DNA from 4 places in the Ensifer sp. Root954 genome. Region 1 is predicted to be linked to each of the others. Evidence: predicted binding sites of a transcription regulator. Region 1 holds the regulator's gene; each other region holds the start of a gene.

What was found. Region 1 encodes PhoB, which activates phosphate uptake and scavenging genes when phosphate is short. Its sites were predicted from a motif close to TGTCATNNANCTGTCAT; they were not measured.
Region 2: a site for PhoB is predicted at 1,814-1,830, ahead of ASE71_RS23125 (UDP-2,3-diacylglucosamine diphosphatase). Genes of this name have one in related genera too.
Region 3: a site for PhoB is predicted at 2,551-2,567, ahead of ASE71_RS16555 (PhoX family protein). Genes of this name have one in related genera too.
Region 4: a site for PhoB is predicted at 3,523-3,539, ahead of ASE71_RS23055 (LTA synthase family protein). Genes of this name have one in related genera too.

Annotation. Positions count from the first base shown of each region.
Region 1 covers NZ_LMJM01000052.1:212,391-220,449, reverse strand. Annotated here, with positions in the region: gene pstC (phosphate ABC transporter permease subunit PstC) at 1-1,050, shown strand, start outside; gene pstA (phosphate ABC transporter permease PstA) at 1,047-2,369, shown strand; gene pstB (phosphate ABC transporter ATP-binding protein PstB) at 2,383-3,198, shown strand; gene phoU (phosphate signaling complex protein PhoU) at 3,249-3,962, shown strand; gene phoB (phosphate regulon transcriptional regulator PhoB) at 4,165-4,848, shown strand; gene ASE71_RS31580 (GcrA family cell cycle regulator) at 4,919-5,440, opposite strand; gene ASE71_RS31575 (aspartate aminotransferase family protein) at 5,862-7,061, shown strand; gene argF (ornithine carbamoyltransferase) at 7,166-8,059, shown strand, end outside.
Region 2 covers NZ_LMJM01000027.1:248,055-256,113, reverse strand. Annotated here, with positions in the region: gene ASE71_RS23130 (MFS transporter) at 1-825, opposite strand, end outside; gene ASE71_RS23125 (UDP-2,3-diacylglucosamine diphosphatase) at 923-1,762, opposite strand; gene ASE71_RS23120 (NADP-dependent malic enzyme) at 1,936-4,248, shown strand; gene ASE71_RS23115 (helix-turn-helix transcriptional regulator) at 4,519-5,256, shown strand; gene ASE71_RS23110 (acyl-homoserine-lactone synthase) at 5,397-6,041, shown strand; gene ASE71_RS23105 (DUF2865 domain-containing protein) at 6,206-7,276, shown strand; gene bluB (5,6-dimethylbenzimidazole synthase) at 7,289-7,984, opposite strand; cobalamin riboswitch at 8,030-8,059, opposite strand, start outside.
Region 3 covers NZ_LMJM01000023.1:516,033-524,091, forward strand. Annotated here, with positions in the region: gene ASE71_RS16550 (PaaI family thioesterase) at 1-282, shown strand, start outside; gene ASE71_RS16555 (PhoX family protein) at 463-2,475, opposite strand; gene ASE71_RS16560 (DUF2339 domain-containing protein) at 2,671-5,550, shown strand; gene ASE71_RS16565 (HD domain-containing protein) at 5,557-6,213, shown strand; gene ASE71_RS16570 (MOSC domain-containing protein) at 6,394-7,245, shown strand; gene ASE71_RS16575 (phytanoyl-CoA dioxygenase family protein) at 7,292-8,059, opposite strand, start outside.
Region 4 covers NZ_LMJM01000027.1:234,260-242,318, forward strand. Annotated here, with positions in the region: gene ASE71_RS23040 (TadG family pilus assembly protein) at 1-189, opposite strand, end outside; gene ASE71_RS23045 (TadE/TadG family type IV pilus assembly protein) at 191-613, opposite strand; gene ASE71_RS23050 (DUF1003 domain-containing protein) at 896-1,444, opposite strand; gene ASE71_RS23055 (LTA synthase family protein) at 1,560-3,488, opposite strand; gene ASE71_RS23060 (NAD+ synthase) at 3,757-5,439, shown strand; gene ASE71_RS23065 (hypothetical protein) at 5,443-5,778, shown strand; gene ASE71_RS23070 (TolB family protein) at 5,803-6,630, shown strand; gene ASE71_RS23075 (ankyrin repeat domain-containing protein) at 6,796-8,059, shown strand, end outside.

The DNA of each region.
Region 1 (8,059 bases):
AAGCACTTCAACGCGATGACCGCGACCAACCGCTGGCTGATGACGGTCGCCGTTCTGCTGATCGCGATTGCCGGCGGCGTCTACGCCATCCGCAACGTCGCGACCCGCTTCCGCGCCCGCAACCAGGTCGAGCGGGTCATTCTCGGCTCGCTGATCGTCGCGTCCTCCATCGCCATCCTGACGACGGTCGGCATCGTCGCCTCGATGCTGTCGGAAGCCGGACGCTTCTTCACCATGGTCTCGCCGTTCGAGTTCTTCTTCGGCACGGTCTGGGATCCGCGGTTTGCCGCTGCCGGCAGCGGCGGCGCTTCGGGCCAGTTCGGCCTCATCCCGCTTCTTGCCGGCACGCTCTACATCGCCTTCGTCGCCATGCTGTTTGCGGTGCCGATCGGCCTCTTCGCGGCGATCTACATGGCGGAATATGCAAGCCCGCGCCTGCGTTCGACCGCAAAGCCGCTGCTTGAAGTGCTCGCCGGCATCCCGACCATCGTCTACGGTTTCTTTGCGCTGGTGACCGTTGGCCCGTTCCTGCGTGACATCTCCGCCCAGATGAACGGTCTCATGACCGGCAACTACCAGAACTTCATCCAGGCACAAAGCGTTCTGACGGCGGGCATCGTCATGGGCATCATGCTGATCCCATTCGTGTCGTCGCTGTCGGACGACATCATCACCCAGGTGCCGCGGGCACTTCGTGACGGCTCGCTCGGCCTTGGCGCCACCCGCTCGGAGACGGTCAAGAAGGTGATCCTTCCGGCAGCCCTCCCGGGCATCGTCGGCGCGCTGCTGCTCACCGCCTCGCGCGCCGTCGGCGAGACCATGATCGTGGTGCTGGCAGCCGGTGTGGCGGCCCGCATGCAGATCAATCCCTTCGAGCCGATGACGACGGTGACCGTTAAGATCGTCAACCAGCTGACAGGTGACCTCGAGTTCACCTCGCCGCAGACGCTGGTGGCCTTCGCACTGGGCATCACGCTCTTCGTCATCACGCTCGGCCTCAACATTTACGCGCTCTACATCGTGCGCAAATACCGGGAACAGTACGAATGACCGACATCGCTTCCCCGACCGTCCGGATCTCCGCCCGTCCCGCATCCGCCAAGCGCGATATCGGCATCAAGCGTCGCTATGCTGCCGAACGCCGGTTCCGCTTCTACGGCATGGCCGCGATCAGCACCGGTCTCTTCTTCCTGGCATTGCTGCTGTGGACCGTCTTTTCCAACGGCTACACCGCATTCCAGCAGACGACGATTACGCTGCCGATCGAATTCACCGAAAAGGTCATCGACCCCAAAGGCGAACGCGCGACCGACGGCAAGGTGCTGATGACCGCCAACTATCCGCTGTTGGTGCGCGACGCGCTCGTCAAGCAGCTCGGCATCGACGCCACCAAGCGGCCGCAGGTCAAGCAGGCGACCGACATGGTTTCCGCGAGCTCCCGCACGCTATTGCGCGACATGGTCGCCGCCGACCCGTCGATCATCGGCAAGACGGTTCCTGTCACGCTGCTGGCCGAGGCCAACATCGACTCCGCCTTCAAGGGCCAGATCGATCTCTCGGTCGATGAGGGCAAGCGCAAGGTCAAGGACCAGCAGGTGACCTGGATGAACGAGCTGGCGAGCGCCGGCATCCTGAAGAAGAGCTTCAACACCGGCATCTTCACCTTCGGCGCCTCCAGTCGTCCCGAAGCGGCAGGCGTCGGCGTCGCTGCCCTCGGCTCGCTCTACATGATGCTGATCGTGCTGGTGCTGTCGCTTCCGATCGGCGTCGCCGCCTCGATCTACCTCGAGGAGTTTGCGCCGAAGAACCGGCTGACCGACCTGATCGAGGTCAACATCAACAACCTCGCGGCCGTTCCGTCGATCGTCTACGGCCTCCTGGGTCTCGCCGTCTTCATCAACTTCGCCGGCATGCCGCGCTCGGCAGCCGTCGTCGGCGGCTTCGTGCTGACGTTGATGACCCTGCCGACGATCATCATCGCCACCCGTGCGGCGTTGAAGGCGGTCCCGCCGTCGATCCGCTCGGCGGCCCTCGGTCTCGGTGCGTCGAAGATGCAGACCATCTTCCACCACGTGCTGCCGCTGGCGATGCCGGGCATCCTGACCGGCACCATCATCGGTCTTGCCCACGCGCTTGGTGAAACCGCGCCGCTGCTCCTGATCGGCATGGTCGCCTTCGTCGTCGATTTTCCCGGTTCGCCGATGGAACCGTCGACGGCACTGCCGGTGCAGATCTACATGTGGGCCAATGAGGCGGAGCGCGCCTTCGTCGAGCGCACCTCCGGCGCAATCATCATTCTTCTCATCTTCCTGGTCGTCATGAACCTTGGAGCCATTCTGTTGCGACGTCGCTTTGAGCGCCGCTGGTAGTGAGGTAATTACTATGAACATCATGTCAGAAGCAGCAGTCGAGAAGGCTCTGGATCAGAAAATGAACACCGTGCCCTACAAGATGATCGGCAAGGATGTGTCGGTCTATTACGGCGAGAAGCGTGCGCTTTTCGACGTCAACCTCAACATCCGCGAGAACACGGTCACGGCGCTGATCGGTCCTTCGGGTTGCGGCAAGTCGACCTTCCTGCGCACGCTGAACCGCATGAACGACACGATCGAGAACTGCCGCGTCACCGGCAAGATCACGCTCGACGAGGACGACATCTACGACCCGACGATCGACGTCGTCGAGCTTCGCGCCCGCGTCGGCATGGTCTTCCAGAAGCCGAACCCGTTCCCGAAGTCGATCTACGACAACGTCGCCTACGGCCCGCGGATTCACGGCCTTGCCCGCACCAAGGCCGACTTTGACGAAGTGGTCGAGACCAGCCTGCAGAAGGCCGGTCTGTGGAACGAGGTAAAGGATCGTCTGCAGGAGCCCGGCACCGGCCTTTCCGGTGGTCAGCAGCAGCGCCTCTGCATCGCGCGTGCCGTCGCCGTCAGCCCGGAAGTCATCCTCATGGACGAGCCGTGCTCGGCTCTCGATCCGATCGCGACCGCCAAGGTCGAAGAGCTCATCCACGAGCTGCGCACGAACTTCACGATCGTCATCGTGACCCACTCGATGCAGCAGGCCGCCCGCGTTTCGCAGCGCACCGCCATGTTCCACCTCGGCAATCTCGTCGAGGAGAACGACACCGACAAGATGTTCACCAATCCGGATGACCAGCGCACCCAGGATTACATCATGGGCCGCTTCGGCTGAGGCCGCATAAGGCTGCAACAGTAACTGCAAAGCGCCCGTAAGGATCGACGATCATGTCCATGCATATCATGTCCGCCTATGACGAAGAACTGAAGTACCTGACGCGCCGCATCTCGGAGATGGGCGGCCTCGCCGAACAGATGGTCGCCGAGTCCGTTCGCGCGCTGGTCAACTCCGACCTGGCTCTCGCACAGAAGGTGATCTCGGACGACACCGTCCTCGACGACGCCGAGCGCCAGATCGGTGAGAAGGCGATCGTCACGATCGCCAAGCGTCAGCCGGTCGCCGCCGACCTGCGTGAGATCATGGGGTCGATCCGCATCGCCTCCGATCTGGAACGCGTCGGCGACCTCGGCAAGAACACCGCCAAGCGCGTGATCGCGGTCGCCGGCTCCGGCATTCCGCGCAAGCTCGCCCGTGGCCTCGAGCATCTGGCAGAGCTCGCTCTCGTCCAGCTCAAGGAAGTGCTCGACGTCTACGCCTCGCGCTCGCCGGAAAAGGCCAACAGCATCCGCGAGCGTGACGAGGAGATCGACGCGATCTACACCTCGCTGTTCCGCGAGCTCTTGACCTACATGATGGAAGATCCGCGCAACATCACGCCCTGCACGCATCTTCTGTTCTGCGCCAAGAACATCGAGCGCATCGGCGACCACGCGACCAATATCGCTGAGACGATCTATTACATGGCGACGGGTGCTCAGCCGGAAGGCGAGCGTCCGAAGGATGACACCACGTCGACGCTGGGCTCGGTCAACGACTGAGCGCCAAGCGCGCCGTAAGCATGCATGCCCTTTGAAATCTGATCCGGTCGCGGCTTCGGTCGCGGCCCCGAATTCCTGTATCTGAAGCATGTGGTTTTCGCCCCGCCTTTGAAAACGGCGGATGTGCTCCAGATTTAGAGTGTCTGAGCGCCGGCCGGGCCGATGAGCCCAAAGGCCGCCCGCGGTAAGGAGACGTTACCTGATGTTGCCAAAAATCGCCGTAGTCGAAGACGAAGAGGCGCTGAGCGTTCTGCTGCGTTACAATCTGGAAGCCGAGGGCTTCGACGTCGATACGATCCTGCGGGGCGACGAGGCGGAGATCCGGCTTCAGGAGCGGCTGCCCGACCTGCTTATCCTCGACTGGATGCTGCCCGGTGTTTCCGGCATTGAACTTTGCCGTCGGCTGCGCCAGCGTCCGGAGACCGAACGTCTGCCGATCATCATGCTGACGGCGCGCGGCGAGGAAAGCGAGCGCGTCCGGGGTCTGGCGACCGGTGCCGACGACTACGTGGTCAAGCCCTTCTCGACGCCGGAGCTGATGGCGCGTGTCAAGGCGATGCTGCGCCGGGCAAAGCCCGAGGTGCTCTCGACGCTGCTTCGCTGCGGCGACATCGAACTCGACCGCGAGACCCACCGCGTTCATCGCCGCAGCCGCGAAGTGCGCCTCGGCCCGACCGAGTTCCGTCTTCTGGAGTTCCTCATGTCCTCGCCGGGCCGCGTCTTCTCTCGCTCGCAGCTTCTGGATGGCGTCTGGGGTCATGACATCTATGTCGACGAGCGCACCGTCGACGTGCATGTCGGTCGTCTGCGCAAGGCTCTGAACTTCTCGAACATGCCCGACGTCATCCGCACCGTTCGCGGCGCCGGCTATTCGCTCGAAAGCTGAGCGGTCTGAAAGTCGCCAACAAAAAAAAGGGGCCGATCGGCCCCTTCCTTTATCAATGCGGTCCAGCTTCTTAGCGGGCCCTGCGGCGCTCCCCCGACGGCTGGTAGGCCAGCCGCGCATGGAAGGTGCAGTAAGGCGAGGCTTCCGGGGAATCGTTGCCGCAGAAGTGAAACTCTTCCTTCAGCGGGTCGCCGATCGGCCACTTGCAGGTGCGCTCGGTGAGCTGGGTCAGCTCGAGGCGGCGCGACATCGGCACGACAACGTCGGTGCGGGTGCTGAAATCCTGCTCGGCAACGAGATCGACTTCGATTTCTTCCTTCAGAACGACAGCGCCGGCCGCGCGTGCAACCGGGCGGGTCGAAACGCGCGAAGCGTAGTTCGGCGCGCGCGGTGCCGAAGTCGGGCGCTTCGGACGGGCCGCCGTCGTGGTGCTGCCACCGGCCTTGGCGCGACCTGGCAGGCTCAGGCGGTGAACCTTGCCGATGACAGCGTTACGGCTGACGCCGCCGAGCTGTGCCGCGATCTGGCTTGCGCTCAGGCCCTCGGACCAAAGCTTCTTCAGTTTCTCCACCCGCTCGTCAGTCCAGTTCATTTCTGCACTCTCCGTTCTCAGCGTTGGGGATGGCAGAATCCCTCACCGCACCCCGGCTAAACCCCGGGGTTGCAAACGCGATAACTCTTTTGGTGACTAGGTCCGCCGCATGCGTCTAGTAATTGAATGTTAACGTACTGACCGCTGGACTCTGTGGCAAGAGTCCCGGGAATCAGGCCGAATCGATTTCGTAGTTTTCCCCAACTTGCTCGGCCAGCGTTGCATTTTTGCAAGCCCTCCCGGACGATTTTTCTGCTGCCAGGAATCGACCCTTCATGTTGCGCTGCAAGGCTTGGTTTTGTTGACATTGCAGCGCGAAATGGGAATAGTGCCTGCGCCGCCGAAAGGCGGCATTTTTGATTTTTATCGGCCCGCGTGAGGCGCGGGATCGATGTCGATCTGGAGTGAAGGAGAGCCTCGCATGACTGCAACCACGCCGCTTTACGATACCTACATGCGCGCGCCGTTGCGTTTCGAGCGAGGAGAGGGCGCCTGGCTGATCGCTGAAGACGGCACGCGTTATCTCGATTTCGGTGCCGGCGTTGCCGTGAACTCGCTCGGCCACGCGCACCCGCACCTGGTCGAAGCGCTGAAGGCGCAGGCCGACAAGGTCTGGCACCTGTCCAACCTTTATGAAATTGCGGGCCAGGAAAGCCTCGGCCGCCGGCTGACGGCGGTGACCTTTGCCGACAAGGTCTTCTTCACCAATTCGGGCGCGGAAGCGCTGGAATGCGCCATCAAGACGGCACGGCGTTACCACTTCTCCAAGGGCCACCCGGAGAAGTTCCACGTCATCACCTTCGAAGGCGCCTTCCACGGCCGCACGATCGCGACGATCGCCGCCGGTGGTCAGCAGAAATACATCGAAGGTTTCGGGCCGAAGGCGCCGGGCTTCTACCAGGTTCCGTTCGGCGACATCGCCGCGGTCAAGAATGCGATCACCGAGGAAACCGCAGCGATCCTGATCGAGCCGATCCAGGGCGAGGGCGGCATCCGTCCGGCGACCAAGGAGTTCATGCAGGAACTGCGCGCGCTCTGCGACGAGTTCGGCCTGCTCTTGATCCTCGACGAGGTCCAGACCGGCGTCGGCCGTACCGGCAAGCTGTTTGCCTATGAATGGGCGGATATCCGTCCGGATATCATGGCGGTCGCCAAGGGTATCGGCGGTGGCTTCCCGTTCGGCGCCTGCCTCGCGACTGAGGAAGCCGCATCTGGTATGGTGGCGGGCACGCATGGCTCCACATATGGCGGCAACCCGCTGGCCATGGCCGTCGGCAACGCCGTGCTCGACGTCGTTCTGGCCGACGGATTCCTGACGCATGTGCGCGATGTCGCGCTGGTCTTCCGCCAGGGCCTTGCGTCGCTCAAGGACCGCTTCCCTGATGTCATCGAGGACATCCGCGGCGACGGTTTGATGCTGGGCATCAAGGTGAAGGGCCCTTCGGCCGATCTGCTGAAGGAAATCCGCGCCGAAAAGCTCCTGGCCGTGCCGGCGGGCGAAAATGTGCTGCGTCTGCTGCCGCCGCTGACCGTGACGGCGGAAGAGGCGCGCGAGGGGCTCGCACGTATCGAACGCGCCGCCGAGGCGGTTCGCAAGGCAAGCGGCAACGCCGCGGCCTGAAGGTAGCGACCCAGGGCCGACTAAGGCGTTAGAATGACCTTCGTGCGGGCACGTCGATAGCGTGCCGCACCAGGGACCGATTTTTCAGACAGGAACCGAGTACGATGGCAGGCACCAGACATTTTCTCGATCTTTCGGCCATGACGGCCGCCGACCTCCGGACGATCATCGACGATGCGCGCGTCCGAAAGGCGGCGACCAAGGCCGGAACTGCCGAGAAGCCGCTCGCCGGCAAGATGCTGGCGATGATCTTCGAAAAGCCCTCCACCCGCACCCGCGTTTCCTTCGATGTCGGCATGCGCCAGCTCGGCGGCGAAACCCTGTTTCTGTCGGGCACCGAAATGCAGCTCGGCCGCGCCGAGACGATCGGCGACACGGCCAAGGTGCTCTCGCGTTACGTCGACGCCATCATGATCCGCACCACCGACCATCGCCGCCTTCTGGAACTGGCCGAGCATGCGACGGTCCCGGTCATCAACGGCCTGACCGACGATACGCACCCCTGCCAGATCATGGCCGATATCCTGACCTTCGAGGAGCATCGCGGTCCGGTAAAGGGCAAGACGATTGCCTGGACCGGCGACGGCAATAACGTGCTGCATTCGCTGATCGAAGGTTCTGCCCGCTTCGGATACCGCATGAACATGGCCGTGCCGCTCGGTTCCGAGCCGCAGGACAAGTTCCTGAACTGGGCGCGCAACAATGGCGGCGAGGTCCTTTTGTGTCATGACGCCGAACAGGCCGTCGCCGACGCCAATTGCGTCGTGACCGACACCTGGATCTCGATGAACCAGGAACATCGCGCGCGCGGGCACAACGTCTTCCAGCCCTACCAGGTCAATGAAGCGCTGATGAAGCGTGCGGCCTCCGATGCGCTGTTCATGCACTGCCTGCCGGCGCACCGCGGCGAAGAGGTCACCGACGAGGTGATCGACGGCCCGCAGTCGGTGGTCTTCGACGAGGCGGAAAACCGGCTGCACGCACAGAAGTCGGTCATT
Region 2 (8,059 bases), on a different contig from region 1:
GCGGCTGATCGCCTTGGCGAAGATGAACATCGTCACTTCCGCCGCGACGCCCGCGCTCCAGAGCAGGCCGATCTCGGTACCGCTGTAGCCGATGTGCTGCCAATAGATCGCCGAGAAGGCAAAGAGCATCGCGTGGCTGGCGTTGACGAGCGTCACCCCGATCAGAAGCAGCTGCAGGTCGAGCTGCCGCAGCGACTTCGGCGGCGGCTCCGTCAATGCCGTGATCGGTGACGGCCGCCGCGGCTTGCCGACCCGTGGCGCGGCATAGGCCATGATGATCGTCAGGCCGAAGCCGATCGCCATCGCCGGCAGCACCATGTCGCTGCCGAAGATGCCCACCATCCAGCCGCCGAGCATCGTCGCGCCGATGAAGGCGACCGAGCCCCAGAGCCGCATATGGGCGTAGTCGAAGCCCCAGCGCCGCACGCCTGAAAGCGCGATCGCCTCGACGATCGGCACATAGGGAGAATAGACGGCCGACTGCAGCGTATAGATGAGCAGCACCGGCCAGAATTCGCGGAAATAGAACAGAACCACGGCCGTTGCGAGCGACAGGAAACCGGACCAGATCAGGACGATCGCCCGCTCGCCGAGCCTATCGGCAATGACGCCGGCGATCGGCGCCGTGATGACGCGCACGAACATCGGCAACGCCAGAACGACGCCGATCTCGAAGTCGCTCATCGACAGCGTGCTCAGCCACATCGGGAAATATGGCATCGCGAAGCCGTTGACGATCAGCGGCGCACAGAAGAGCAAAGCAATGCGAAGCGCAAAATGGCGCGGCGGAGGGCCCACATAGGCGGGCGCTTGGAAGGGAATCATCGTCTGACCTGATGGCTGTGCCCAATCTCTAGCACGAGCCGGGCGCCCCTCGCCATAACCTAGTTTTCGCGACAGTAATATCGCTGCGCCGCAAAGGTCAGGCCGCGCGCTGGGTCAGCAGTTGGGCGAGCAGTTTGTCCGCTTCACCAGAGGCTTCGCCTTCGCTGGCGCCACCGCGCATCTGGTGCCAGGTGATCAGTTCCATCGTGCCGTCGTGGTGCTCGGCAATCGCCGTGCAGCTTTCCACCCAGTCGCCGGTGTTGATGTAGCGGATGTCGCCGGTCTCCTCGATGACAGCATGGTGGATATGACCACAGATCACGCCCTGCGCATCGTGACGGCGCGCCTCCTCGGCGACCACCTTCTGGAACTCGCCGATGAAGTTGACGGCGTGCTTGACCTGAAGCTTCGCCCAGGACGAGAACGACCAATAGGGCATGCCGAGACGTCGGCGGACCGCAGCAAGCCCGATATTGATGGCGATCGCCGTGTCGTAGGCCCAATCGCCGAGATAGGCGAGCACGCGGGCGTTGCGCACGACGACGTCGAATTCGTCGCCGTGCAGCACGAGATATTTACGGCCGTCGGCCCCCTCGTGCATGTAGCGTTGCGCCACCTCGATGCCGCCGAAATGCACGCCCGGAAAGTCGCGCAGGAATTCATCGTGATTACCGGGGATGTAAACGATGCGGGCGCCCTTGCGCGCCTTGCGCAGGAGCTTTTGCACCACGTCGTTGCAGTTCTGCGGCCAGTACCAGCTGCGCTTCAGCCGCCATCCGTCGACGATGTCGCCGACCAGAACGATCGTCTCCGCTTCATGATGCCGCAGGAAGTCGAGCAGGTAGTCGGTCTTGGCGGCCTTCGAGCCGAGATGGACGTCCGAGATGAACAACGTCCTGAGCTTTCGTACGGAGTTGTCTTGCTGCGCCGCCATCATGCGAGCCTCGTCTTCAGGTTATGCTTTCTGCCTTCGTGAAACCAGACTCGTGTTTCAGGAAGATGACATCAACATTGCGTCACCGGTCCCCCCGCTGAAATCAACACTGCAAAACTGTACCTCGCTTCGAATTCATGCCAAAAGGCACGACCACGAATGAGGAATGTGAGAGCATGAATACGGGCGACAAGACGAAATCCCATACCGGTCCGGCCAGCGGCGACATCGACCAGCAGGCCCTTTTCTTCCACCGTTACCCACGCCCGGGAAAGCTCGAAATCCAGCCCACCAAGCCGCTTGGCAACCAGCGCGACCTGGCGCTTGCCTATTCGCCAGGGGTTGCAGCCCCCTGCATCGCCATTCGTGACAATCCGGAAACAGCCGCCGATTACACAGCGCGCGCCAACCTGGTCGCGGTCATCTCCAACGGCACGGCCGTCCTCGGTCTCGGCAATATCGGTCCGCTGGCTTCCAAGCCCGTCATGGAGGGCAAGGCCGTCCTCTTCAAGAAGTTTGCCGGCATCGACGTCTTCGACATCGAAATCGACGCGTCGAGCATCGAGCGCATGGTCGACGTAATCTCGGCGCTCGAGCCGACCTTCGGCGGCATCAACCTTGAAGACATCAAGGCGCCCGAATGTTTCGAGGTGGAGCGGCGCCTGCGTGAAAAGATGCAGATCCCGGTCTTCCACGACGACCAGCACGGAACCGCGATCATCGTCGCCGCCGCCATCCTCAACGGCCTCGAACTCGCCGGCAAGGACATCGCGACCGCCAAGATCGTCACCTCGGGCGCAGGTGCCGCCGCACTCGCCTGTCTCAACCTTCTCGTGACGCTCGGCGCCAAGCGCGAAAACATCTGGGTCCATGACCTCGAAGGCCTCGTCTACAAGGGCCGCGAGGTGCTGATGGACGAATGGAAGTCCGTCTACGAGCAGGATAGCAGCAACCGCGTGCTTGCCGACAGCATCGGCGGCGCCGACGTCTTCCTCGGCCTTTCGGCCGCCGGCGTCCTGAAGCCGGAACTGCTGGCGCAGATGGCCGAAAAGCCGCTGATCATGGCGCTCGCCAATCCGACGCCGGAAATCATGCCGGAAGCCGCCCGCCAAGCCCGTCCGGACGCGATGATCTGCACCGGCCGCTCGGACTTCCCGAACCAGGTCAACAACGTTCTCTGCTTCCCGCATATCTTCCGCGGCGCGCTCGACTGCGGCGCAAGCACGATCAACGAAGAAATGAAGATGGCGGCCGTACGCGCCATCGCCGGTCTTGCCCGCGAAGAGCCCTCCGATGTTGCCGCCCGCGCCTATTCCGGCGAGACCCCGGTCTTCGGCCCGGACTACCTGATCCCCTCGCCGTTCGATCAGCGCCTTATCCTGCGCATCGCGCCGGCGGTTGCGAAGGCAGCCGAGGAAAGCGGCGTCGCCACCCGTCCGATCCAGGACTATGACGCCTATCTCGACAAGCTGAACCGCTTCGTCTTCCGCTCGGGCTTCATCATGAAGCCGGTCTTTGCCGCCGCCAAGAACGCCCAGAAGAACCGGGTTATCTTTGCCGAAGGCGAAGACGAACGCGTGCTGCGCGCCGCCCAGGTGTTGCTCGAAGAAGGCACGGCCCGCCCGATCCTGATCGGCCGTCCGCAGATCATCGAGACGCGCCTGCGTCGCTATGGCCTGCGCATCCGTCCGGATGTCGATTTCGAGGTGGTCAACCCCGAAGGCGATCCGCGCTACCGCGACTATGTCGAGGACTATTTTGCCCTCGTCGGTCGTCTCGGCGTCATCCCGGAAGCCGCCCGCACGATCGTGCGCACCAACACGACCGTCATCGGCGCGCTCTCGGTCAAGCGCGGCGAAGCCGATGCGTTGATCTGCGGCGTCGAAGGACGCTACAGCAAGCACCTGCGCGACGTATCGCAGATCATCGGCAAGCGCGACGGCGTGCTCGATTTCTCGGCCTTGAGCCTGCTGATCTCGCAGCGCGGCGCAACTTTCTTCACCGACACCTATGTGAGCTACTGCCCGAGCGCCGAAGAGATCGCCCAGACGACGGTCATGGCGGCACAGGAAATCCGCCGCTTCGGCATCACCCCGCGCGCCGCCCTCGTCTCGCATTCGAACTTCGGTTCGCGCGATTCGGAGAGCGCCACCAAGATGCGCACGGCGCTGCAGCTCGTGCGGGAACTCGCGCCGGATCTCGAGGTCGACGGCGAAATGCACGGCGATGCGGCGATCTCGGAAGCGTTGCGCCAGCGCGTCATGCCGGACAGTAGCCTGTCGAGCGAAGCCAACCTCCTGGTCTTCCCCAATCTCGATGCCGCCAACATCACGCTCGGTGTCGTCAAGACCATGACCGACAGCCTGCATGTCGGCCCAATCCTGCTCGGCTCGGCGCTTCCCGCCCATATCCTGTCGCCGTCCGTCACCTCACGCGGCGTCGTCAACATGGCGGCTCTGGCGGTGGTCGAAGCCAGCCATCCGGGTTGAGATGGCAACGCGGAGATCGCCACCGGTCTTCGCTGCATTCGGGCGCCATGCCGGCGCCGGCAAAACCGTATCCGGATGTCGCGCCTGCTTCAGGCGCGGCATCGCTGGTTTTGCAGATCACCCGCGAATCAGCCCCTGTCACGCGGCCGATCGACAGCTACAATCAAGGCGTGCGCAATTGGTCTTATACACCAATCGGGAAAGTTTGCGCTGGACAAAAGGTGAACCTCTAACCATGCTGTGGCCTCGGACGAGATTCGGTGTTGTGGCATGACTGAGCAGCAGGCTGTCCTCGACATGCTGGAAATCCTGGAATGTGGCGGCTGCGTCGAGCCCGCTCATTTCTTCACATTGATGCGTCGAACCTTCCGCATTGCCCATCTTCTCTATCTCGAAGCCGAGCCCTATGCGGACGAGCTCAAGGTTTGCCGGCTGCATCACACCTTCGGCGCCTACGCTGCCGAGATCTACCATGCCCGCAGCCTTCACCGGATCGATCCGATTCTGAAGCTGGCGCTTGGCGGCGTGCGGCCGGTGGAATGGACGATGGCGCGGCATCGCTTCCCGGAATGCGAACCGTTGTTCCAGGCAGCCCAGGAAATCGGCATATCAACTGAGGGCGTCGCCTTGCCACTGCCCTCGCCCGCCGGGCGCATGGCGTTGCTCGCAATCAACGTCAACATGACAGCCGGCGAATGGACGACCTATCGCCGCCATCACCTGCGCGATTTCCAGCTGGCCGCCAATCTCTTCCATGCCGCCATGCTGGAGCACGGCGCCATGGCCGGCAGCATTTCGACCCGAGAGATGCGGTTGACCGGCCGCGAGACCGAGGTCCTGACCTGGGCCGCCGCCGGCAAGAGCTATTGGGAAATCGCCACGATCCTCGGCATTTCCGAGCGCACCGTGCGCTTCTTCATGACCAATGCGCGACGCAAGCTGAATGTCGTTTCCAACACTCAGGCTGTGGCACAGGCCGTACGACACGCTCTGATACCCTCCGTTTGACACCCGGCAATACGCCTCCACCGAAACCCCTCGAAATCTAGTGGCAAATATCGCGCATTTGAACTGTCGCTAGCGACAGTTACGCAACCGCCGCGAGCCTGACAGCATCGCCCCATCCCCAAACTCGGATGGAGAAAACGATGATCAGGATCCTGAACGGAAAGACCCGCGCACAACACCCGGCGGCCGTCGACGACATGTTCCGGTTGCGCAAGCGCGTCTTCCACGACTTCCTGAAATGGGACGTGCAGACCGAAGGCGACTGGGAAATCGACAACTACGACCAGGCAAACCCGCTCTACGTCCTGTCCTATGCGCCCGATACCGGCCGGCTGCGCGGCGCGCTTCGCCTCCTGCCGACACTCGGCCCAAACATGCTGGACGATACCTTCCCGATCCTGCTCGGCGATAATCCGGAAATCCGCAGCGCTTCGGTCTGGGAATCCAGCCGCTTCTGCATCGAGCCCGAGATCTCGCAGGACCGCGCCTCGAACCAGGTGACGGTCGCGGCCGCCGAACTGATGTGCGGCGTCGGCGAGCTGGGCCTTGCTTCCGGCATCAGCCACATCGTCACGGTGACGGATGTGTTCCTGGAGCGCATGTTCCGGCGCATGGGATGCCCGGGCGAGCGTATCGCCGAACCGCATCGCATCGGCTCCGTTTTCGCGGTTGCCGTCGCTTGGGAAGTAACGCCGGATCTGCTCACGCGGATGAAGGCGGTCGCTGCCATCGAAGGTACCGTGCTCGAACGTCCGATGTCGCTGGAAACCGCCCGCGCCGCCTAAGCGCGTCAGTCGATCTGCGCTGTTAACGCAAACCGTCGCTTGTCGTTGCACGATCACCGACAAGCTCTATGATGGAGGCGAAACAGGAATGCCGCTGGCAGCAACCCGCAGAAGGTCGGCGCCGACCTGGCAACAGGAAGAGACTTTCGCCCGTGTTCACGCGCATGAAACACGTCGCTGCGGCCCTTGTGCCTCTGGTTCTGATCGGTGCCGGTCCGTCACTGGCATCGACGGCCTGCGACCGACTGAACGCGCGGCTCGCGCAACTGCCTGACTACGTCGCCAGCAATGCCGATGCGCGCGACTACGCAAGCGCGATCTCGCGGCAGAATATCGAGCTGCGGCGGGCAAAGAACGACCGCCGCCGCGCGGGTTGCAGTGGCGGCAACGCCATTGGCTTCGACGGCGGCGACCCCGACACTTGCTACGGCCTCAACAGCCTGATCGCCGAGATGGAAGACAATCTGCGCATGCTGAAGTCCGAGCGCGAGCAGATCGTCGCCGGCGGCAGCGACGACAGCCGGCGCCGCATCCTCGCCGCGCTGGAGATCAACGGTTGCTATGGCGACCGCGAGGAGTTCGCAAGCGTGGAACCGGACGTGCCGGAAAGCCACCGCAACATCGTTGCCGACCTGCCGCCGGAAGACGCCTACGGCCCGATGCTCGGCCGAGGCGAAGACGGCTACGCGCCGCAGGAGCGCTACTATAGCGGCACGCTCAGAACCATGTGCGTGCGCACCTGCGACGGCGCCTTTTTCCCGGTTTCTTCAGATGCGACGCCGGCCGATTTCCCGCGCGACGAGCAGGCCTGTCGGGCGCGCTGCCCGGGGGCTGAGACCGAGCTCTATTTTCACGACCTCAACACGGAAGAGAGCGACAAGATGGTCTCGGCCGTGACCGGCCGTCCCTATACCGAAATGCCCAACGCCTTTGCCTATCGCACCCGCGCTGTCGGAAAACCCGGCCAGTGCGGCTGCCAGATACCCCAGACCGCCTCGACCACACCGAAGGCAAACGGAACGAAGATCGGTGACGACCAGTCGTCGATCATCGTCATCGAGACCAAGAAGCCGGAAGCGGCGAGCAATACCGCCAAGGCGCCGGCCGAAGAGCGGCCTTACGATCCGTCGAAGAACAAGGTTCGCGTCGTCGGCCCGACCTACCTGCCGCAGGAAGAAACCGCCATCGACCTCAAGCATCCGAAGGGACCGGCCTATCAGCCGGTCCAGAATTGATCGGACGAGGCCTTACGCCTTCTCCTTGCTGCGTCCCCATCCGTCTTCGAAAACCAGCTCGTCGAGCGGCAGGCGCTGGCGCCAGCCCTTCACGGCGAGTTCCGGCTGCTGATAGAGGCGATCGACATAGCCGAGGCAGAGCCAGGCAACGATCTCGATATGATCTGGGATGCCGAGAATCGCCTTGATCTCGGCCTCGTGGAAAATGCTCACCCAGCCGACGCCCACCCCTTCGGCCCGCGCCGCAAGCCAGAGGTTTTGCACGGCGCAGACGGTGGAATAGACGTCCATCTGCGGATTGTGGGTGCGCCCGAGTACGACGGCACCGCCGCGCGTGCGGTCGCAGGTGACACAGATGCTGAGCGGCGCCTTGCGGATGCCTTCCAGCTTCAGCGCACGGTACTTGGCCTGTTGTTCCGCCTCGAACATCAGCGCGGCCTCGTCATTGGCGCGGCGAAACGCATGCCAGACGCGCTCACGCGTTTCTTCCGCCCGCACCAGCACGAAGTTCCACGGCTGCATGAAGCCCACGGACGGGGCGCTGTGCGCAGCGGCCAGCAGGCGCAAGATCAGATCATCCGGCAATGGCGCGGGCAGGAATTCATCGCGCACGTCGCGACGTGTCTCGATGGCACGGTAGACGGCCTCCCGCTCTGGCAACGAAAAGGCGCCGGCAGCCGCAAGGCCGCCCTTCGGTTCAGTCAGCATCGTTCGATCCCCAACAATGCGAAAACCTCCCGCCGTCCACGCGGGGTTCGGTCTATCTCGCCAGGCCGGTCTTCT
Region 3 (8,059 bases), on a different contig from region 1:
GTGCATGGCGGATGGACGGCAACGATCATGGATTCGGCCCTCGGCTGCGCTGTCTTCACCACCGTCAAACCTGGGGAGGCCTATACGACGGTCGAGTTCAAGGTGAACCTCGTGCGGCCGCTGCTGCCCGATATGGGCGAGGTCTTCTGCGAGGGGCGCATCGTGCATCGTGGCCGCACCATCGCGACCTCCGAAGCCTGGCTGCGCGACCGTAACGGCAAGCTGCTCGCCCACGGCACCGAAACCTGCGCCATCTTCCCGATCGACAATCTCAGGCGTTAAAGCAATTCCAGGAAAAGTGCGAAGCGGTTTTCCGCCCGGAATTGCGTCACTTCAAGCTGAGCAATTCCAGGAAAAGTGCGAAGCGGTTTTCCGCCCGGAATTGCGTCGCTCAAGCAATGTCGGAAGCAAGAAACGCCGCGCAGAATGGCGCGGCGTTCCTCTTTGTAATCGCAGTCCTGATCAGCCGATGCGGCCGCCGCCCTGCTTGGTCACAGCGACGACGGCCGGACGCACCGGCATGTCGTCCTGGAAGTCCGGCCAGCGGGTGGCCGGCGTCTCGTAAGTTGCAAGGCCGGCGTCGCCCGGGTGCTGGACGGCGAGGAAGAATGTGTCCGAGGTCGGGTTGAAGCAGGGGCCGCACATTTCGGCGCCGACCGGCACGCGGAAGAAGAGCTTCGACGTGCCACGGGCGGCGCCGTCCGTGTCGATCGCCCAGATGCCGTCGGTGCGGCCGGTGTCCTTCTCGTTGTTGCCGTCGGTCGATACCCAGAGGCGACCATCGGTGTCGATGGCGCAATTGTCGGGCATGCCGAACCAGCCGTTCTTGGTGGTGGCGGTCGAGAACGAAGCGCCGACCTCGGCAACGCTCGGATCGCCGCACTTCAAGAGAACGTCCCAGCGGCTCTTCAGCGACGCGAAGTCGCCGTCGGTCTCGGTGATCTCGACGATGTGGCCGAAGGCGTTCTTGGCGCGCGGGTTGGCCGCGTCGACTTCTTCGGCCTTGCGCTTGGTGTTGTTGGTCAGCATCACGTAGACCTTGCCCGTCTTCGGGTTCGGCTGAACGTCTTCCGGACGGTCCATCTTGGTGGCACCGAGCGCGTCGGAGGCAAGACGGGTGTTGATCAGCACGTCCGCCTGCGAGGCAAAGCCGTTGGCTTCGGTCAGCGGGCCTTCGCCATGCGTCAGCGGCATCCAGGTGACGGTGCCGTCTTCGTCGAACTTGGCGACATAGAGTGTGCCCTCGTCGAAGAGGTCCATGTTGGCGGCGCGATCGTCAGGTTTGAAGGTGCCCTTGGTCACGAACTTGTAGACATAGTCGTAGCGCTCGTCGTCGCCGGAATAGAGCACGACGCGGCCGTCCTTGTTGACGATCGATTCGCAGCCTTCGTGCTTGAAACGGCCGAGGGCTGTGCGCTTCTTCGGCACCGACGTCGGATCAAGCGCGTCGACCTCGACGATCCAGCCGAAGCGATTGGCTTCGTTCGGCTCCTTGGAGACGTCGAAACGGTCGTAGAAGGACGCCCATTCATACTGGCCGCCCGGTGCGCCCAGCCGCTTCAGCTGCTTGTATTCCGGATGGTCCTCGGCAATCTCGCCGCCGAAATAGCCGTTGAAGTTTTCTTCGGCCATCATGTAGGTGCCCCAGGCGGTGACGCCGCCGGCGCAGTTGTTGAGCGTGCCGAACACCTTTTTGCCGGTCGGGTCGGACGGCGTCTTCAGGCGGTCGTGACCGGCGGCCGGGCCGGTGATCTGCATCTCGGTGTTGACGGTGATGCGACGGTTGTTCTTGCCGTCGAGAACCGGCTGCCACTTGCCGTCGACCTTGCGGATCTCGATGATCGTGCCGCCATGTGCGGCCATCTCGATGTCGACCAGCTCCTTGCTGTATTCGCCGAGAACGACCTTCTCTTCCTCGACTTCCTTGCCGTCCTTCGTCACCTTTTCCTTCACGACGCTGGCGAAGGCGGGGAACATCAGTTCGGCATTGGTGTATTCGTGGTTGACGACGAGCAGGCCGTGGTCGGCGCTGCCGTCGAGCGGGATGAAGCCAACATAGTCGTTGTTGTAGCCGAACAGCTTTTCCTGGGCAGCGGCCGTCTGGTTCTTCGGGTCGAACTCCGGGCTGTCGGCGAAGATCTTGTCGCCCCAGCGAAGCAGGACGTCGGCATCATAACCTTCGGCCACATGGTGCTTTTCGTCGACGCCGGCTTCGATCTCGGTAAAGTCGAAGCGCGAACCGTCCTCGGCGCGTGCCTCTTCGGCGGTCAGGAGAGCGAGCGGGCTGACGGTGGTCGAGATCGCGGCAACTGCCAGCGAGCCGCCGATGAACGACCGGCGCGAGAATCGACGATGGATGATGTCGCCCATCGTCGGATTGGCGGAACAGTTGTGGCCGACATCTTCCAGCTCTTCCCTGCGTTCCGTCAGCGTCTTGAATTCGGTCTCTTCCGTCTGGGCGAGATACTTGTCCATGATCGGGTCTCCTGGTTGAACGATGGAAACCACCGCGCGAGGCAGCGGTGTTCATCCGCCTGTACCAGCTGCCCCATGACAGTTCTGCGACATTTCCGTGAAGAGATTACAGCGCTCGGCCGTCTATAGATTTGGCGCTTGCATAAAAGTCTGTATGGTTGCGTGCGCCGGCGATTGCGACTGCCAGGGGAAAGTATGTTCGAACTTATTGCTTTAGCTGCCTTTATTCTGGCCCTGTCCGCCTATCTCGGCAACCGCAGGACGACCGAGCGTCTTGGTACCGAACTGGCCGCCCTCAAGGCGGAGGTCGTGGCGCTGAAGGCCGCTCCGGGGGGAGGCGCCCCGGCTGAAACGGCGACCGAGGCGTTTGCGGCTGCGGACGAGTTGCCGGCCATGTCGGAGACGCCGGAGCCAGAGACGCTGGACGATGCCGCTACCGCCTTCTCGGCCAGCGCGCGCGAGGGCGCGCGGATTTTCGGCGATGCGGAAGGAGCCGCGGCCAAAATCGAGGGCGAGGAGACGATCGCTGCCGGCACGGAAGCACCGCAGCCGGTCGCAACCGTACCCCGTCAGACCGAAAGCCTGGAAAGCCGCCTCGGCGCCCGTTGGGCCGTCTGGGTTGGCGGCATCGCGTTGGCGCTCGGCGGCGTCTTCATGGTCAAGTATTCAATCGATGCCGGGCTGTTGAGCCCGGCGGTTCGCCTGACGCTTGCTGCCTTGTTCGGCCTCCTGCTGATGGCGGCGGGCGAGGTCATCCGTCGGCGCGCGGTGCCCGTGATCGCCAACGAATTCCAGAACGCCATGATCCCCGGCATCCTGACGGCGGCCGGTGCCGTGACTCTCTTCGGGGTCGCCTATGCCGCCTATGGCATCTACGACTATATCGGCACGGGCACGGCCTTCGTTCTCCTGGCGGCGATTTCACTCGCCACCGTCGGCCTGTCGCTGCTGCATGGGCAGGCGCTCGCTGGCCTCGGCCTGCTTGCCTCGCTGATCACGCCGGCGCTGGTTTCGAGCAACGAACCGCGCCCCTGGGTTCTCTTCGGTTTCCTCGCGATCGTTTGGCTCGCGACCCTGCTTGCATCGCGGCTGCGCCGATGGACCGTAGTGCCGACGCTTGCCAATGTTGGCATAGGGCTCTGGGGCCTTGCCTATGTCGCTGCGGCATCGCCCTTCGAAGCACGGCCGGTCGCTTTCATCCTACTCGTGATGATCGCCGGCATCGGACTTATCTGGCCGGCCGCCATCGAACGGGAGCCAGTGGCAGAAGCGCGCGAAATGCGTGATGCGACTGAAGGGTCCGAAATGCCGGAGCCGACCGAAGCGACAACCCGACCCCGGGCCGTCGTCGGGCCATGGGAACGCCTGTTCGTTCCACCGCACGCGGCAATCTCCATTTCGGCCGCGATCGTCGTCACCATGCTTGCGCTCCTCCTCATCAGCCCGGCAGTCTATGCGGTCCGCTTTCCGGTGGCGGAGTTTGCGGTTGTCGTTGCGGCGCTGGCGGCGTTGGGCGCCTGGCGGACAACGGCAGTCTATCCCGCCGTGCTTTCAGCGGTCGGCGCTGTTGCTGGCGTCTGGAGCCTGACGGCGCTGAGCGGCGTGCTCGCCTATCTCGATCCCTCGCTGGCCGACGCTCTTCCGGCAGTCGTCCTGCCCGGGCGCACCGCGATGATCACCGCAATGATGCTTGCGGCGCTGTTCGTCGCACTCGGCGGTTTCGTGCTGTCGCGCCGGCTCGTCGCCCGTCCGCAATATTCGACACTCTGGGCGGGCATCGCCGCGGTCGTTCCGGTCGCGCTCGTCGCGATGTCGTTCCTGATGACCGGCAACTATTCCTTCGACCTGCCGCACGGCCTGTTCTCACTCGTCGCCGGGGCGGCGCTGTTGGCGCTTGCGGACTGGCTCTACCGCCGCGAAAGCGAGGCGATGGCGCGCGATACGGCGGCCGGCTTGCTGGTGGCCGGCTCCTTCACCTTTCTCGTGCTTGCCCTCCACGCCTGGACGGACGGGCTGGTCACGACGCTTGCGATCGCCGTGCTTGGAACGGCCTATGCGCTCGCCACGCGGATCCGCACCTGGCCGATTCTTCCGTGGATGACTGGTGCAGCGGCCGTCGTCGTACTCGGGCGCATCGCCTGGGAGCCGACGATCGTCGGTGCCGGCAATCTCGGCACTACGCCCGTCTTCAATGCGCTGTTGCCGGGCTACGGCATTCCCGCCGTGCTGCTTGCAGGCTCCGCCTATTTCCTGAGATCCTGGCCAGGCACGCGCGTGCGCAACCTGCTGCAGGCGCTTGCCAGCCTTTTCGTGCTGTTGACGCTCGCGATCCTGGTGCGCCATGCGATGAACGGCGGCGTGCTCGACAGCGCGGTGCCGACCCTCGGCGAGCAGTCGATCTACACGCTGCTGGCAATCGGCGCCTCGGCGATCTTCATGAGCCTCGACATGAAATCACCGAGCCCGGTCTTCCGCTACGGCGGCATGGGCCTCGGCGTGCTCTCGATGCTGTCGGTGCTTTCGGCGCATCTCCTCGGCCTCAACCCCTATTTCAGCGGCGAACTGCTGGGGCGTATCCCGTTCTTCGACCTGCTGTTGATCGGTTACCTGTTACCGGGGCTCGGCTATGCGGGGCTCGCCTGGTATGCACGCGACAAGCGGCCCTTGCCCTATGTCATGGCACTTGCGGTCAGCGGCGCGGTGCTTGCTTTCGCCTGGGCGAGCCTCACGGTCCGCCGTGTCTGGCAGGGGGAAAACATCGCGGACTGGAAGGGTTTTCTGCAGGGCGAGACCTACACCTATTCGGTCGTCTGGCTGCTGCTCGGCGTGCTGCTGCTGGTGCTCGGCTCGCGCTTCCATGCCAAGAGCATCCGCATCGCGTCGGCCGTTCTGGTCTTCGTTGCCGTGCTGAAGGTGTTCCTGATCGACATGTCCAACCTCGAAGGTTTCCTGCGGGCTCTGTCCTTCATCGGCCTTGGCGGGGTATTGATCGGGATAGGGCTCTTCTACCAGAAGATCTTGTCCGGCGTCGGCGCTGCACCGACGGCGCCGGCAAAGCCTGCCGAACAGCAATAGGACATCATGACAGAGATTTCGAAACTCGCGGCCGCCTTCGCGCCGCATGAGGAACTTGCGGCGGCGTTGCTGCCGCATGCCTTCGCCGCCGATGACGGCTCGCACGATGCCGCGCATCTGATCCGTGTCTGGAAGAATGCCGCCCGCATCCAGGCGGAGGAGGGCAGTGAGGCGCGTTTGCTCGCCGCCGCGGTGCTGCTGCATGACTGCGTCTCGGTCGAGAAGAACTCGCCCCTGCGCACGCAGGCATCACGACTGGCGGCCGAAAAGGCGACGGGCATTCTGAAAGATCTCGGTTGGGGCACGGATGAGATTGCCGCGGTGGCGCACGCCATCCTGACGCACAGCTTCTCGGCGAACATCCCGCCGGAAACCCTGGAGGCGAAGATCCTTCAGGATGCCGATCGGCTGGATGCGATCGGCATGGTCGGCGCTGCCCGCTGCTTCTACATCGCCGGGCGCATGGGCAGCGGCCTTTACGACCCGCTCGATCCGTTGGCTGAGGCGCGGGCGCTCGATGACAAGGCCTTCGCCATCGATCATTTCGAGACCAAGCTCTTCCGGCTCGCTGACGGGTTCAAGACCGAGGCCGGCCGCCGTCTGGCTCACGAGCGTGAGCAGCGGCTACGCGACGTGCTCGCCATGATGCTGGATGAAATCTAGTTGCCGGGAAGGGCGTGGGGCGCTTTTCTGCGAGCGATTGTGCCGCGCCGATTGCACCGGAACATTTCTCCGTTTCCATCAAACCGAGAAATGATCTAGGCCTTTCAACGGATTGCAGCCGCCCGGTGAATCGGATCGTCAGGCGCTTGAATCAGTTTTTGAAGATGGAAGGAACTGTCCATGAAGGTGACCGGCCTCAATATTCATCCGCTGAAGAGCGGTCGCGCGATTGCCCGCGAGACGGTCTCGGTCAATCTCGACGGCGTCGAGGGTGACCGGCGTTTCATGCTGATCCAGCCGGATGGGCGCTTTATCACCCAGCGCGAACTGCAGACATTGGCGCAGGTTGAGGCGAGCCACATCGATGGCGGCGTGCACCTGAGGATGGGTGAGCGGGAGATCTCCGTCCGCTTCGATCCGGACCGTCGTCTGAACGTCGTCGTTTGGGGCAGCGAGGTCGATGCCGCCGTGTCGGATGAAACGACGGACGAGGTTCTCTCTTCATGGTTCGGCCGCCCGGTCAGGCTCGCCCATATGGACGCCTCGGCCGAACGGCTCGTCGGCGCCGAATGGGCAGGAGCGGCCGCACCCGTCGGCTTTGCCGATGGCTTTCCGATCCTGATCACGACCACGGGTTCGCTTGCCGATCTCAACCGGACGCTCGCCGAAAAGGGCCAGGAACCGGTCGGCATGGAACGGTTCCGCACCAACATCCTCGTCGACTGCGATGAAGCCTGGGAGGAGGATTTCTGGGAGATCGTCGAGATCGGCGGCATCCGCTTCGATCTCGTCAAACCCTGCTCGCGCTGCATCATGACGACCCAGGACCAGATCACCGGCGAGCGCATCGGCGGCAATCCGATCCAGGGGTTGGCGGAGAAGCGCATGTCGGCCGACCGCCGCGTGACCGGCGTGCTCTTCGGCTGGAATGCGGTGCCGCGCAGCGAAGGCACCGTGAAGCTCGGCGATGAGGTCAAGATCATCGGCCGACGCGGCGAGCGCTGGCCGATGAAGGTGCGTGCTTCGGCTTAGTTCAGAAGCAATTCCGGACGGAAACGATCTCACGCGTTTCTCGGTATCAAGCCCAGGGCGTGATACCGAGAAGCTTGGCGCCCAGATCCGAAAGGCTGGCAGGGGAGGCGTTGTGCTTCTCCCATTCGCGCGGATCGCCGGGAAAGGCGTCGCGCTTCGGATGGTCGAGCTCACGCCACAGCCTGACCCGTTCCTCGCGCTCGGCGACATTGCCCCATTCTGCCGGATGCATCGAAATGTACTGCGCCATGCGCACGCGGCCATCGGAATGATTAGGTCGCACGCCGTGGGCCAGCAGGCTGTTGAAGATCATCAGGTCGCCGGCCTCCATCTCGATGTTGACGGTCGAAAGACCGGTCATGTCGGGGTGCATCGGGTCGCGGTCGGCGCTTTGAGTCTTCTCCCAGCTTTCGAAGTTTTCGAACAGTTCCGGCACGCATTGGAACCCGCCGACGTCGCCGTCCTGTTTCTTGAGGCTGAGCACGCCCTGTACGCCGATCGGCAGCGGCCGGATCGAGGTGTCGACGTCCCAATGGATGAAGCCGTTGGGATTGCCCTTGACCTTCTTCGGTGGGTTGAGGTTGGCGCGGTCGATCGTCACCCACAGGTCTTCGCGGTCCCAGATGTCGACGAAGGCGCCGTAGATGCGCGGCTCCTGGCGGTTGTCCCAGAGATACTGGTGATTGTAGATCTCCAGCATGCCGGTGTTGTTGAGTTCCTTCATCTTGTGCTCGCGTCGCTGCGGCGCATACCAGGTCGAAGGGTCGGCCGGATCCTTTTCGTCGAAGCGCCAGAGCAACTCGACGAGCCGTTC
Region 4 (8,059 bases), on a different contig from region 1:
GACGTTGGCCGCTGCCGCGATCGCAGCGAGATCGACCGAAGACTGCATTTCACGCTTCTGGACGGTTAGGTAGCCGTAGTCGATCGCAAGGGCCATGGACGTGATCACCAACGGCATGGCCAGGGCGGCCGAGATACCGATATTGCCGCTACGGGCTCGGGCGAGGGAGCGCATGGGTTTCCACAGCATATCAGACCCCTCCGATGCGAATGGTTGCGAAGCGCTCGATCTGTTCGCTCGGCATGGCGAATGTGAACAGGTTGAAGATCGGCAGGTCGCCGGCGTCGTATTTGATCCGGACGGTGAACTGGTTTGCGTTGTTGGCGTCGTCCCTGACGGTGACGGTCATGCGCGACGACTTGATGAAGGCCTGATCCATCGTCGTGCGACGGATATAGTCGGTCGCGAGCCGTTCACGCTCGGTTTGGGAGAGGCCGGCGATGGCTGTGCGGGCGGCATCGGCAGCAATCTGCTGAATGGAATGGGCGGCACTGAGATAGACGCCATAGGCGATCAGGGTCAGCACGCACATGAAGAAGAGTGGTGCTATTATTGCAAATTCGATCGCAGCGGCCCCGTCCCGGCCGCCTAACAGGCGCTTGAAGTTGGACATTGCAGCATCTCCGCGTACCCACGTTGCTGTATTTCTCGAATGTCCCTGCACCCATAACGTGATCCTCAAATATTAATTTTTTCATACTCTGATAAGTTGTTGAATCCCATTGAATTTCGCCAATGTTGCAAAATGTGTATTCACAGTTGAATTAGTATTTATGAAAATGAGCTAGTTTTCGCCTGTCGCGGCGGCTGCGCGCGCCCGCGTCCGGGCGCCGGATCCGCGCGAGGGCAGGCTTGCGTATCGCCAGCGCATCGTCCCGGTTCGGCCGGGGTCCGGTCACTCCTGTCCGGGGGGCGTGCGATAGCGTTCGAGCTGCCGGTTGAGCGTCGCCAGGTCCGCGCGCAATTCGGAGATCTCGCGCAGCAACACGTCGTCGACCTTGTGATGCAGCGCGATCAGTTCGACTTCCGACTTCAGATTGACTTCGTAATCCTTCGAGGCAGCGAAGCGGTCGCGCTCCGCCTGGCGGTTCTGCGACATCATGATGACCGGAGCCTGCAGCGCGGCGAGCATCGAAAGCATCAGGTTGAGGAAGATATAGGGGTAGGGATCGAAGGCGCCGGTGGCGAGCAGAATGGTGTTCAGCAAAACCCAGAAGACGAGAAAGCCGCAGAAGCCAATGATGAAGCTCCAGGAGCCGCCGACGCGGGCGATGTTGTCTGCGAGCCTGTCGCCGAAGGAGAGCCGTGCCGTGAAGGCGGCATGTGAATCGGTGGCGAGCGTGCGTCGGTCCCGGGCATGGGTAAGAATGCGGCGCTCGATCTCTCCGAGCTCGCTGAGCGGCTTGCCGAAAAGCTGTTTCGATATGTCATTGAAGTGCGGCATGGCGATCTCCGGAGTTGGCCGGAGACAATCTAGCGCGTCAGCGCCGCAAGGAAATCAGGCGGTACGCGAAAATGCCGCAAGGACCGGAGCGGTTGCTGGCCGCTCCGGTCTTCGATCAGTGGGTTTCGACGCTGGCGAAGAGATCAGCGTGTGACTTGAAGAACCGGTCGGTCGAGAAGCGGTCGCCGAACATCATGTCGTGTTGCAGGAAGCGGTAGTCACGCAGGAGTGCCGGCACCTTCGGCTGGCGCGACCACTCGGCGACTTCCTTGCCATTCTTGCGGATCAGCATGTAGCGGTCGACGACGCGGTACTGGTCATACACCTTGCCGAGGAAGCCGGTGTAGTAGGGATGCTCGTAACCGGACTGCTTGAGGATCTGGTAGGAGAGAAAGGCCGGGCTGATGGTGCCGACGCTCTTCTTCGGGCCAGTCTTGTTCGACCAGACGACGAGCGGCGTTTCATGCTGCGCCTTCATCTGCTCCTTCGAACCTTTGCGCTCCGCCGTCACACCCTTCATGAAACCGGTGCTGGTATAGACGGTGTTAAGCGGCGGCAGATGGTCGCCAAAAAGCACGATAACCGTTTCGCGATCGCGGTTCTTGGCCCAGTCCATCAGCTTCTTCAGGCTGTCGTCAGCCTCCTTGATGCCCTGCGCGTAGGTGGCAAGCACCTGGCGGTCGGCCTCGGGCAGGTCGCCTTCGACCTTGATGGTGTTGTTGGCGTAGCGGTTGGCCTCATAGGGGCCATGGCCCTGGAGTGTGACGGCGAAGAAGAAGAACGGGTCGTCCATCGCGTCGGCCTGGCGGATGATCTCGTTGGTCAGCGAGTCGTCCGAGGCGAAGATGCCGCGCTTCTGCATCGGTGGCATGTTCTCTTCCGACTTGAACATGTCGAAGCCGAAGGCCTTGTAGACGGCGGTGCGGTTCCAGAACCAGCTCTGGAACGGATGGATGGCGCGCGAGACGTAACCTTCGCCACGGAAGAAGGTGGCAAGCGACGGGATCGGATTGCGGATGTACTGCTGGTACGGGATGCTGCCGTAAGGCAGGAACGCGTTGGAGAAGCCGGTCAGCGCCTCGAACTCGACGTTGGCGGTCATGCCGCCGAACTCCGGCGAGAAGACGTTGCCCGACTGCATTTCGCGGATCGTCGGCATCGGGTCGGGCGACAGCTTGACGTTCGGCAGGCGGGTCGGATCCCAGAAGGATTCGCTCATCAGCACGATGACGTCGGGCTTGCCGCGGTGCGAGGTGCCGGCGGGAAGCGGCTTCACCGGAATGCGGTCGATCGCGTCGGCCATGTAGCCGGCGGGCGCGCTGACATTGGCCATCGGCAGGTTGATCGCAAAGGCGAGCGCAAAGCCGTTGTGCTTATAGTTCTCGGTCTGGTCCCACATGATCGGGATGACCTTCAGGCGATCACGGATCCAGGAAAACTGGTTGTAATCCATGATGTTCCAGAAGGCGACGAGCAGCGGCAGCGCGAAGGCGAGGCGGGCGACACGCTCGCGGGTCGTCAGCTTCGGGAAGGTCCGCCAGGCAAAGCGCAACAGAAGGGCGATGGCGACGACGGTGGCAACCAGGCCGACGGCGATGCCGAGCGCCGTCCACGGACGGTCCTTTACCAGCACGGGCATCAGCTCCATGATCTGGCGGCCGAACAGGAAGTCGGTCGGATAGAGCGGATCGGACAGGAACACCTGCTTCTGCTGGCAGATGACGGCCGGCAGAAGGGCGAGCGGCGCGATCACCACGGCGGACTTGTGCTCGCGGCCGAAAATACCGTCGACAGCGAGCAGAATGAGAAAGAATATGCCGATGGTCGTCAGCGCCGGGCGCGTCGGGTCGAGGACATAGGAAAGGGTGTCGGTCAGCGACTGACGGACGATCAGTTCAACGGCGAAGACAAGGGCAGTTGCAACGAACAGGGAGAACAGGGCGCTGCGCGTGGAAGCGAGCGTCTTGGCGTGCCGTGCGGCGAAGCCGGGTCGGTCGGCATAGACACGTGAGCCTCGCGCGACAGCGGAATCGATACTGGCCAACATATTCTCCAATTTCATAAATGCGTCGTGTAACTGTCATACGCCCGTCATTTTGAACAGGGGATGAATGGTTTCTTAACGGGAATGGAGGGTGGCTTTTCGTGGCGTGAAGCCGCACGAACGGCCCAGTATAAGGACCGGGAAAAACAGAAGTTTTCGGTTTTTTTCGCGTGGCTGCGATTGGCTGTGGGTATTTTCCCGCAGATTGCGCTAAAGAACTTTGCGAAAGTCAGATGCAATCGTTCAGGACAGACCGACAGGCCCGCTCATGACCGCCCATAAAAACGCCCCCTCGCTCCTTCGTATCGCCGTTGCCCAGCTCAATCCGACCGTGGGCGACATCGCCGGAAACCTGGCCAAGGCGCGTGAGGCGCGCGCCGATGCGGCGCGACAGGGCGCCGATCTCCTGCTTTTGACGGAGCTGTTCATTTCGGGCTATCCGCCGGAAGACCTTGTTCTGAAGCCGGCCTTTCTCAAGGCCTGCCTCCAGGCCGTCGAAAAGCTGGCCGCCGAAACGGCCGATGGCGGCCCGGGCGTCATCATCGGCTTCCCGCGCCTGTCGAAGACCGGCCGACATAACGCCGTGGCAGTACTCGACGATGGCAAGGTGATCGCGATCCGCGACAAGGTCGATCTTCCGAACTACGGCGAGTTCGACGAGAAGCGCGTCTTCGATCCGGGCGAGATGTTGGGACCGGTCAATTTCCGCGGTGTGCGCATCGGCATTCCGATCTGCGAGGACATCTGGGGCGATCTCGGCGTCTGCGAGACGCTGGCCGAAAGCGGTGCTGAAATCCTGCTGTCGCCGAATGGTTCGCCCTATTATCGCGGCAAGGTCGACGTGCGCCATCAGGTCGTGCTGAAGCAGGTGATCGAGACCGGCCTGCCGATGATCTATGCCAACCAGCTCGGCGGCCAGGACGAACTGGTCTTCGACGGCGCCAGCTTCGCCTTCAACACCGACAAGTCGCTCGCCTTCCAGATGAGCCAGTTCGAAGAGGCGATCTCGATCGTGGAGTGGAAGAAGGGCGAGAGCGGCTGGCATTGCGAGCACGGCCTGAAGTCGCGCCTGCCGGAGCGGGAGGAGGCGGATTACCGCGCCTGCATGCTCGGCTTCCGCGATTATGTGAACAAGAACGGCTTCAAAAATGTCGTGCTTGGCCTCTCCGGCGGTATCGATTCCGCCATTTGCGCAGCGCTCGCCGTCGATGCGCTCGGCGAGGAGCGGGTGCGCACGGTCATGCTGCCCTACCGCTACACCTCGCAGGAATCGCTGAAGGACGCCAAGGAATGCGCCGAGGCCCTCGGCTGCCGTTACGACATCGTGCCGATCTCCGAGCCGGTCGAAGGGTTCCTCAGCGCACTCTCCGATACGTTCGAAGGCACGGAATCCGGCATCACCGAGGAGAACCTGCAGAGCCGCACCCGCGGCACGATCCTGATGGCGATCTCCAACAAGTTCGGCTCGATGGTTGTGACGACAGGCAACAAGTCGGAGATGTCGGTCGGCTATGCCACGCTCTATGGCGACATGAACGGCGGCTTCAACCCGATCAAGGACCTCTACAAGATGCAGGTCTATGCCATCTCGAGCTGGCGCAATACCACGGTTCCTCCGGGCGCGCTTGGTCCTTCCGGCATCGTCATTCCGCAGAACATTATCGACAAGGCGCCTTCGGCCGAGCTTCGTCCCAACCAGACGGACCAGGATTCGCTGCCGCCCTATCCGGTGCTGGACGACATTCTCGAATGCCTGGTGGAAAAGGAAATGGGGACGGACGAGATCGTCGCCCGCGGCCATGACGAGGTGACCGTTCACCGGGTCGAGCATCTGCTCTACATCGCCGAATACAAGCGCCGGCAATCGGCGCCGGGCGTCAAGATCACCAAGAAGAACTTCGGACGCGACCGCCGCTACCCGATCACCAACCGCTTCCGCGACCGGGGCTAGGCGATGGATATCCTCTCCGAAGAGACGGACGGCCGACAGGGCCGTCCAGATTTTACGGACGAGGAAATCCGGCTCCTGCGACTGTGGTCGGCAAGCGACGTTTCCGCCGGCCGGCAGCTATCGGCGCAGATCGGCTATTTCGCGACGCCTGCGATCTTTGGGGTCTATGGCCTTGCGACCGGAAGCCTCACCGTCGTCGGCGTTGCCTTCATCTGCATCCTGCTCCTGCTGGCCTGGGGTCTGGTCACCACCTGGCGGGACCGACGCGATTCCGTTCTGATGCAATCGGTCTGTTCCAAGGTTCTGGCGACCCTGCCGGCGGGTGAAGACAAGAAATAGCGGCCTCGTCCGGGAGAGAAGAGCATGCGGAGTTCCGTCGAGATCCATGACATCGCAACAGGTGAAACGCGGGTTGTCTGGCAGACGGACCGGCTGGTCGAGGCACCGAACTGGTCGCGGGACGGCTCACATCTGATCATCAACGGTGACGGCAGGCTCTATCGGCTTGGCCTTGATGGTTCCGAACCGGTGGAGATCGATACCGGTTTTGCGACGCTCTGCAACAACGACCACGGCCTCTCCCCGGATGGCATGACGATCGCGATCAGCGACAAGACCGAGTTCGGGAAATCGGCGATCTACCTGCTGCCGGTCGAAGGCGGCACGCCGCGGCTCGTCACCCGCAACCTGCCTTCCTATTGGCACGGCTGGTCGCCCGACGGGAACACGGTGACCTATTGCGGCATCCGCGACCAGGTCTTCGACATCTATACGATCTCCGTCGACGGCGGCGAGGAGCGAAGGCTCACCCATGGGGAGGGCCGCAACGACGGGCCCGATTGGTCGGCAGACGGCGAATGGATCTATTTCAACTCGAGCCGTACCGGCCAGATGCAGATCTGGCGGATCCGCCCGGACGGCAGCGACGTCACGCGCATCACCGACAGCCCCTATGGCGACTGGTTTCCGCATCCGTCGCCTGACGGTAAGCACCTGCTCGTGCTTTCCTATGACGGCGACGTCTTCGATCATCCGAGGGATCTCGATGTCCGGTTGCGGCTGATGGACCTGGACGGCGGCAATGCCCGCATCCTGTTCGAGCTCTTCGGCGGGCAGGGAACGATCAACGTTCCCAACTGGGCGCCCGCGGGCGATCGTTTCGCCTTCGTCCGCTACGAACCGGAAAGCTGACCGCGCTGGACAAGTATATCGAGGCCATGCTAGCGATGAGGTCGTTCGCAGGGCGCATCCGATCCGCGGGAAGGGCAAGGCCCACCTGTTTCACTGAACTTGGTTGCCACACCTCTTTTCAGTCTGTGGGCGCGGATACCGGACGTGAATGAAAGGAGGTCTTTCATGATCACGCGCGATCTTTCCGCGAACATTACCCTCGATACGATCCGCAAGCAGGCCAAGGCCCTTTTGAAGGCCGTCAAGGCTGGCGATGTCAGTGCAAGACAGCGGGCGCTTCCCTATTTCTCCGAACCGACCGCAATGGGCCTTCAGGATGCCCAGCTGGTGCTTGCCCGCGAATTCGGCTTTGCCAGCTGGACGCGGCTGAAGCGGCATCTGGAGAAAGCCGAGACCGGCACGCCGTCGACCGAACAGGTCGCAAACCGCTTTCTCGCTCTGGCGACAGTCTCCTATTTCGGCGACGTCGCTGCCGATCCCGAGCGGTTCGCTCAGGCACTCGACCTTCTCAAGGACCATCCTGAGATTGCCGGGGACAACATTCACGTGGCCGCTGCGCTCGGCGACGCCGCGGCGATCGACCGCTTTCTCGATCGCGACCCGAAACTCGCAGAGAAGCGCGGCGGTCCGTTCGACTGGGAGCCGTTGCTCTACGCCGCATATGCCCGCGTTCCCGGCCGCTCGTCGCTGCCGGCGGGCGCCCGCCTGATTGCGCGCGGGGCCGATCCGAACGTTTACTGGCTCGACGACGGCCAGTATCGTTTCACGGCTTTGACCGGCGTCTTCGGCGAGGGCGAGGCGGGACCGGAGCGGCAGCCACCGCACCCGGATTGCCTTGTCTTTGCGCGGCTGCTGCTTAATGCCGGTGCCCGAGCCAATGACAGCCAGGCGCTCTACAACCGGATGTTCGAACCGGACAATTCCTGCCTCCAGCTGCTTCTCGACCATGGCCTTAATGCCGACGACCGCAACAACTGGCTGGTGCGCAACGATGGCGGCCTGGTCGAAAATGGCGAACGCGTCTTCGACTATCAGCTTGCCTGGGCACTGGAAAAACGCATGTCCGATCGCGTCCGGCTGCTTGTTGCGCACGGCGCCGACGTCAATCGCCCGATCAAGGGGCGCACGCCCTATCAATGGGCGGAGCTCGGCGGCGATCCGGCACTGGCACAATACCTCGTGTCGCGCGGCGCGACCGAAGCACCGCTGGAGGATGTCGACCGGCTGGCCCGTGCCGTTGGGGAAGTGAAGGCCGACGAGGCGAGGGAACTTGTCGATAGGGATCCGACACTTGTCACTCGAACGCAGGCCGCACACCCCGCCATCCTGCACGAGGCGGCGGGTGAGGACCGGCATGACGCCGTGGCGCTGATGCTCTCGCTCGGCTTCGACGTCAACCGCATGACCTCGCGCACGCCGTTGCACGAGG